DNA from 2 places in the Mesorhizobium sp. WSM4846 genome. Region 2 is predicted to be linked to the other one. Evidence: riboswitches for the same ligand, from Rfam matches in the RefSeq annotation. Region 2 holds a riboswitch; the other holds the start of a gene.
What was found. Region 2 has a riboswitch for cobalamin ahead of AC0L15_RS04435 (aromatic ring-hydroxylating oxygenase subunit alpha). Riboswitches for the same ligand answer to the same signal wherever they lie in the genome.

Region 1 (3,759 bases), on a different contig from region 2:
GCAGTTCCATTTTGGAGCGCGACGTCTCGATCGAAATGACGTCCGCGTCCAGTTCAGCGATCGAGTCGATGATCTCATTGAACTCAGAATAGCACATGTGGGTGTGAATTTGGGTCGCGTCCTCTACGCCCGTCGAAGCGATCCGGAAGCATTCGACAGCCCAGCCGAGATAATGTTTCCAGTCGGACTTCCGCAGGGGCAAGCCTTCGCGAAACGCGGCCTCATCGATCTGGATCACCCTTGCGCCAGCTCTTTCAAGGTCAGCCACTTCATCGCGGATGGCAAGTGCGATCTGGCAGCAGGCCTCGGCGCGGGGTACGTCGTCGCGAACAAAAGACCAGTTAAGAATCGTCACTGGGCCTGTGAGCATGCCCTTCATTGGCTTTTTCGTCAGCGACTGGGCAAATTGCCACCAGAGAACCGTCATCGGATTGGGCCGCGATACGTCGCCGAAGATGATGGGAGGGCGCACGAGCCGGGAGCCGTAACTTTGCACCCAGCCATGCTGGGTGAAGGCGAGGCCGGACAGCTGCTCGCCGAAATGCTGCACCATGTCGTTGCGTTCAAACTCGCCATGTACCAGCACGTCCAACCCGATCTCCTCCTGCCAACGGACCGCCGCCTCGGTCTCCTTCTTCAGGAAGGCCTGGTAGTCGATATAGCTCAGCCGGCCCTTCGCATGGGCGGAGCGCGCCCTGCGCACCTCGGGCGTCTGCGGGAAGGACCCGATGGTCGTCGTGGGGAACGGCGGCAGGCCGAGCGTGTCGGCCTGGATTCTCGAGCGCTTGGCAAATGCGCTCTTTCGTTGCTTCATGACGCTGTCAATGCTGCTAACGCGCCCGTGGACGAGCGGATCATGGACCTTTGCAGACATTGCGCGCGCGGCGGCCGCCTCTTCAGAACCCTTCAGCGCGCCTGCTACGGCCTCCCTGCCTTCGGACAAGGCTTGGGCCAGCACGAGCAGCTCTTCAGTCTTCTGGGCGGCGAATGCCAGCCACGAACGGAGGTCTACATCGAGCGCGGTCTCCATCCGCAGGTCCATCGGCACATGAAGCATCGAGCAGGAAGGCGCAATCTCGACGCGATCCAGCGGCCACCCGGCAACGACCGGCTTGATGCGGTCGAGAATGGCAGCCAGGTTCGCGCGCCAGACGTTGCGGCCGTCGATCAGGCCAAGTGAGAGCACCAGATCCTTCGGTGCGAGCCGACCAACCGTCTCCAACTGCTCGGGAGCGCGCACGAGGTCGAGATGCAGGCCCGCCAGGCGCAGCGAAAGCGCGGTCTCGAGATTGTTTCCCAGCGGCCCGAAATAGGTAGCCAGCATAATTTTCAACTTGGGCGCGGCTTTCGACAGCTGCCCATAGGCGAATTCGAAGGCAGCTCGTTCGTTCGGGTTAAGATCGAGCACAAGGGCCGGCTCATCAATCTGCACCCAGTCGGCCCCCGAGAGATCCAGCCTCTGCAGGAGTTGCTCGTAGACGGGTAGCAGGCGCGGTAGGAGCGCTATGGGATTGAAGCCCTGGTCGGGAGACTTCGCCAGCTTGAGGAAGGTCACCGGTCCAAGGATGACCGGGCGTGTATGGATGCCGAGCTCTTTTGCCTCCAGAAAGTGATCGACTGGTTTCGCCGACGAGAGGGCGAATGTCTGATCGTCGCCCAGCTCCGGCACATGTAGTGGTAGTTAGTGTCGAACCATTTGGTCATTTCCATCGCGGTTACGCGCTGCCCCTGAACTGCATGCCCGTGACTGGCGTGTCCACAACCCGCAGTATCGCCTTGCGTCCCGCGCGCTATCGCGAAGTAGATGTCAAGCGGGACCTCGCCGCCCGTCCAGCCGTAACGAGCTGGCACGGCGCCGACCATTGCTGCGGTGTCGAGCACATGGTCATACAGTGAGAAATCGTTCGACGGGATTTTCGACACGCCGCGGTCGTGCTGCTCGCTCCAGCTGGCGGCACGCAGTGCCTTGGCCATCGACACTAGGTTGGCAGCAGACGATTTTCCGGACCAGTAGCTTTCGAGCGCGAATTTCAGTTCTCGCCGGCGACCGATACGCGGCACGCCAAGCGTTGCTATGGGAACTTGCTGGGAGACATTCATTCCATACCCCGATGGTTGGGGCGGGGACAAGGAAGGCGCTAGCAGGCCGGCATCAACGCCGAGCTGCCGCGGCCACCAGACACCCCGCCCGTGGACGTTGTTGGCCGTGGCAGGTCTCCTGGCTCGCGGGTCACAGCCTCTGCCCCGTCTTCCCGGGGCAGTTCGCCCTAGTGACATTGGTGGGTTTGGCTCGCCGCTTACAGTTGCGGGGGGCAGCGCCGGCATTGCACCGGCTTCCCTCTTAGCTCCGCTACGGCAACGCCTTGCGGAGAACCACGACACCCAGACAATCGCAGCGGCCCGCTTTGTTGTCAATGCCGTATAAAGAAATGTTTATGTCTTTATGTGAAATTGTTCGTTTGCGGCGTGTTCTCAAGTCGCAGGTCGCGGTAGAGCTGAGCCGTTTGCGCCACTCTCCGGGCTTGTGCCTCGCCGCTCGGGCAATCTGCCGGTGACACGATCCCGGCTCAAAAACGACTTCGTCAAAAACACGTTTTGGCCATCATGATCGGCGGCAGTACTGGCCGAAGTGCGACAACGTTCCTGAGCCTGCAAAATTGAAATTTGGAGAAAACCGCCATCCTTCACGGACGGGCACGCGACATTTCAATGTGTACGCGCTTGTCTGGACAGCCTCACAAAGGGCGCTGGCAGCACCTCGCTGAAACACCGCCCTACAACAATCCCGCCTGCTCAGCCTCGCGGCGCAGATTCTGCCGCGGCCTGGGGCCGATCTGCTGGATCACCAGTCCGGCCGCCAGGGAGCCAAGGTCGCCGCAGGTCTGCAGGTCGCGGCTTTGCGTGTAGCCATGCAGGAAGCCGGCGGCATAGAGATCGCCGGCACCCGTCGTGTCGACCAGTTCCTTGATGGCGATCGCCTTGATCACCACGGTCTCGTCGCCGCGCACGATCACCGAACCTTTTTCCGAGCGGGTCACGGCGGCGATGCGGCAATCCTTGCGGATCTGCGCCAGCGCCTCGTCGAACAACGCCGTCTGGTAGAGCGACTTGATCTCGTGGCTGTTGGCAAAGACGATATCGACCGTGCCCGAACGCATCAGGTCGAGGAATTCGTCGCGGTAGCGGTCGACGCAGAACGAATCCGACAATGTCATCGACACTTCGCGCCCGGCTGCATGGGCGAGCTTCGCCGTCTGCCGGAACGCTTCCTTGGCGCGCGGCGGGTCCCACAGATATCCCTCGAAATAGGTGACGGCGGCGCCAGACGCCTTGTCCGCTTCGACATCCTCAGGACCGAGCTCGACGCAAGCGCCGAGATAGGTGTTCGTCGAGCGCTCGCCGTCCGGCGTGACGAAGATCATCGAGCGCGCCGTTGGCGGTTCGCCTTTGAGCGGCCTGGTGTCGAAGGCGACGCCCTGCGCGTGCATGTCATGGGCGTAGATTTCGCCGAGCGTGTCGTTCGAGACCTTGCCGAAGAAGGCGGCGCGGCCGCCGAAGCTGGCGACGCCCGCCGCCGTGTTGCCGGCGCTGCCGCCGGAGGCTTCGATGGCCGGGCCCATGCGGCTGTAGAGCAGCTCGGCGCGCCTCGTATCGATCAAATTCATCGCGCCCTTGATGATGCCGTTCGTCTCAAGGAATGCCTCGTCGCACTGGGCGATGATGTCGACAATGGCATTACCGATACAAAGCACGTCATAG
Region 2 (3,759 bases):
CGCGCGCCGTCTGCAGCACGGTCTGGCCGGCAACGCATTCGGCATCGATATCCGAAAGCGAAAAGCGGATCGGCGTTGCGGCCTCGGCAGGTACCTCGACCCCGCCCTCTGCCGGCCCACCCTTTGCCGGCCCACCCTCTGCCGGCGAACCGAACGGGGCCGGTATTTCCTCCACCGCCGGGGCCGCAAAGCTCTCCTGATGGTAGTTGGCCATGTCGAAGCCGGCCGCCTCCAGCATCTGCCGCACGGCGCGCATGAACGGGTCGGGGCCGCAGCAGAAAATTTCGCGCTCGCGAAAATCGGGCGCCAGCAGCGGCAGCCTTATGGCGTCGATCCGGCCCATATGGCCGAACCAGCCCTCACGGCTGGACCGCTCCTCAATCATGAACCCGAGCGTCAGGCCCGGCATGCGGCTGCCGAGCAGCTCGAGCTCCTTGCGGAAGATGATCTCCTCGGGCTTTCGCGCGCAGTTGACGAAGCCGACATCTGTCCATGGCGCGCAATCGTTCAGCCAGCGCAGCATCGACATCATCGGCGTCACGCCGGAGCCGGCCGAAATGAACAGATACTTGGCCGCTGGATGGCTGTGCAGCGAAAAGTCGCCCGCCGGCCCATAGGCCTTCACGTGAACGCCGGGTTTCAGATTGTCGAACATCCAGCGGGTGCCGAGGCTGCCGGCCTGCGCCTTCACCGTCACCGCGATCGAGAACGGCCGCGACGGCGAGGACGACAGCGTATAGGTCCGCATCAGCGGGCCCTCGGTGGTCGGCAGTTCCAGCGTCACGAACTGCCCCGGTCTGTAGCGGAACCAGGTCTGGTTGTCAGAGCGGAAGGTGAAGGTCTTCACCTCAGGCGCCTCGTCGCTGACGCTGATGACTTCCAGCACTTGGAGCCTGTCGTTCCAGGGCGCCATCTCGTCGAGATGGCGGTAGAGGCCAAGGTCCGTCATCGCATTCATCCCCTTGATCTCGTTCAGGCGACGCTGCGCAGCGCCGGCCGCCCGACCTCGGCAAGGCGCGGCCCGATGAAGGAGGCGTACCATTCGACGAACTGGATGACGCCGCCCTCATGCAGTTCCGAATAGGGGCCGGGCTCATAGGCCGGCGACAGGATGCCGAAGGCGTTTTCCTCGACGATGCGACGGTCCTGATCGTTGGTCTCGGTCCAGACATGGGTGAGTTCGGCGAGGTCGTAATCGACGCCTTCGACCGCGTCCTTATGGACAAGCCATTTGGTGGTGACGGCCGTTTCCGTGGCACTGATCGGCAGCACGCGGAAGGTGACGGCATGATCGCCGAGGATATGGTTCCAGGTCGTCGGATAGTGATAGAGCAGCAGCGAGCCGATACGGTCGGTCGAAACGCTGTCGGAAAGGTTCTTCTTCACCGCGCGTCTTCCCGTCATCGTGTAGCTGACGGCGTCGCGCAGCAGCGGCGCGCGGGTGGCGCGATACTGCCCGGCCGGATCGATGCGGAACTTGCTCGGCAGGCCTGCCGCCTCGCATTTCGCCCAGTGCGCGAGCATCTCCGGATCGCTGTCGGCGCCCTGCACCCCGGTCACCGTCGGCGCTTCCGGGAATGTCTTGCAGAGTTCCGGATGGTTGCCGGCGCAATGATAGCACTCGCGGTTGTTCTCCCAGACGAGCTTCCAGTTGCCCTTCTCGACGATGGTCGATTCGAAGGCGACTTTTGCCTCGCGCATCCGGTGCGGCAGGAGGTAAGGCTCGATCATGGCTCGCATCGGCGCGAAGTCGACCGGCTCGTTGGCCAGGCAGATGAAGATGTAGCCGCCAACGCTTTCGCAAGCCACCGGCTTCAGGCTGAACTGGCTCTTGTCGAAGCCGTCTGCCATCTGGCGAGCAAACAACAGCCGGCCGTCCAACTCGTAGGTCCACTGGTGATAGGGGCAGACCAGCTTCGCCGCAGTGCCCTTGTCGGCATTGCAGACACGGCTGCCGCGATGCCGGCAGGAATTGTGGAAGGCATTGACCTTGCCTTGCTGGTCGCGGACCAGCACGACCGGATAGTCGCCGATCTGGGCGGTGATATAGCTGCCAGCTTTCGGCAACTCGCAATCGTGGCCGATGAACAGCCAGTCGCGATACCAGATCAGCTCCATGTCGAGCTTGAAGAAATCTGGATCGGTGTAGAAGGGCTGCTCGAGCGAATAGCCTTGCCTGCGGCCGTGCAAGAGCCTCAGCATGTCGTTGCGCGCGTCCATGTCCTGTCCTCGTGTAAGGACTGAACTGGTGGTGATGGAGGGAGGATCGGCCGCAGACCGGCGACAGGGCCGACATGCATCATCCACCTCTTGACCGCCCACCGCGATCAGTCGAGTCTAAAAATCTCGGGCTGGTTTCCGGGCTCTGGAGTGTCCTTGCGGACTCATCGCGACACCTTCCCAGGCTTGTGGCCCAGTGGTCTCCCGTTGCGACTTGAACTCCACCACCGTTGCGGGGGCAGCACCGGGTTCTGACCGGCTTCCCAATTCTCCGCTTCGTCGTCACCAAGCGGCACCTGAGATGGCGTGATCTAATCATGCCGGCCGGCTGACTGTCGGCATGAAAGCGACATCGTATCCATGCGGCGCGACACCGCCGGCGAAACCTGCAGGTTTATATCTGCAGGGCTGAAACCCCACTTTTCGGCGGCCACTGTCGGCTGCTGTGACATCGAATCTGACCCGCGGCGGAGATCAGGAAGGTTAACAGTTTACAAAAGTGACTGTTAGCCGCTTCTAAAATCGAACCGAACGGTTCGTTTCTGTTGACAATGCGTGCAGCACCCTGTGAACGCAGATCCGCCAATCCGTCAAATCATGAACGGGTAATTTTGAATAAGATATTGAAAACAAACCATAAAACCATGGTAGCAGATGCCTCTGGTACAATTTCAAGGTGTAGATTCTTGGTCCACACGGAACAACTTCGTGATTGGAATCCGCCGAATGGCCTTCCCACATCGGGGCTGTCCGAATGACGCGCATCCTCCCAAGACACGCCGCTAGGCGGACGGAAGACTAAGATACTGGAGTATTAAAATGAAAAAGATCGCTCTTGCTGCCGTCGCCGCTCTGGCCATCACCGGCAGCGCCTTTGCCGGCAGCGACCATTATGGGTCCAACGCCGCCAACCAGCCGACTGCTGCGATCGACAGCTCGTATACGGCCTCTGTCCAGACGCCGGCTCACGCTGAAAAGCAGCCCGTCGGCCAGGGCGCCGATCGCAACCTTTTCGGCAACAATTAACAGCTGGTCCAAAACAGCAAAGTGGCGGTCCGCCGCTCGGGATCTGAGGAACTCAGGAGTATTTGAAATGAAGAAGCTCATTCTTGCCACCGCAGCCATTGTGGCCGTCTCCAGCGGCGCTTTTGCCCGCAGCGACAACTTTGGATCGAACGGTGCCAACCAACCGGCCGCCGCGGTCGACAGCAACTCGTACACGGCTTCGATTCGGAATTCGGCTTCGGCGCAGAATCCGGTTCCGGCTGACGAGAAACCCGTCAACGGCAGCGACCGTAACCTGTTCGGCAACAACTAACAGTTCGTTCCAACAGCGGCGGCGGCATTTGCCCGCCGCGCTGGTGGAACCAAGAAAATCCAGGAGTTTTGAAAATGAAGCAGATCGTTCTTACCGCCGCCGCGCTTTTGATTGCTGCCGGCAGCGCTTTTGCCGGTAGCGACAACTTTGGCGGAACCGACATCAACAAGCAGGCGACCATCAACGTCGACAACACGCAGACGTCTTCGGTACGCAATACC

Region 1: linked by a shared signal. The riboswitch ahead of metE (5-methyltetrahydropteroyltriglutamate--homocysteine S-methyltransferase) and the one ahead of AC0L15_RS04435 (aromatic ring-hydroxylating oxygenase subunit alpha) in region 2 are both predicted to bind cobalamin.

The regions. Positions count from the first base shown of each region.
Region 1 is NZ_JBVVPZ010000034.1:68,278-72,036, forward strand. Features, by position in the region: partial or broken gene metE (5-methyltetrahydropteroyltriglutamate--homocysteine S-methyltransferase) at 1-2,100, opposite strand, end outside; cobalamin riboswitch at 2,192-2,393, opposite strand; gene AC0L15_RS24305 (adenosine kinase) at 2,775-3,759, opposite strand, start outside.
Region 2 is NZ_JBVVPZ010000003.1:98,904-102,662, reverse strand. Features, by position in the region: gene AC0L15_RS04440 (FAD-binding oxidoreductase) at 1-949, opposite strand, end outside; gene AC0L15_RS04435 (aromatic ring-hydroxylating oxygenase subunit alpha) at 973-2,220, opposite strand; cobalamin riboswitch at 2,333-2,535, opposite strand; gene AC0L15_RS04430 (DUF680 domain-containing protein) at 3,040-3,246, shown strand; gene AC0L15_RS04425 (DUF680 domain-containing protein) at 3,314-3,538, shown strand; gene AC0L15_RS04420 (DUF680 domain-containing protein) at 3,613-3,759, shown strand, end outside.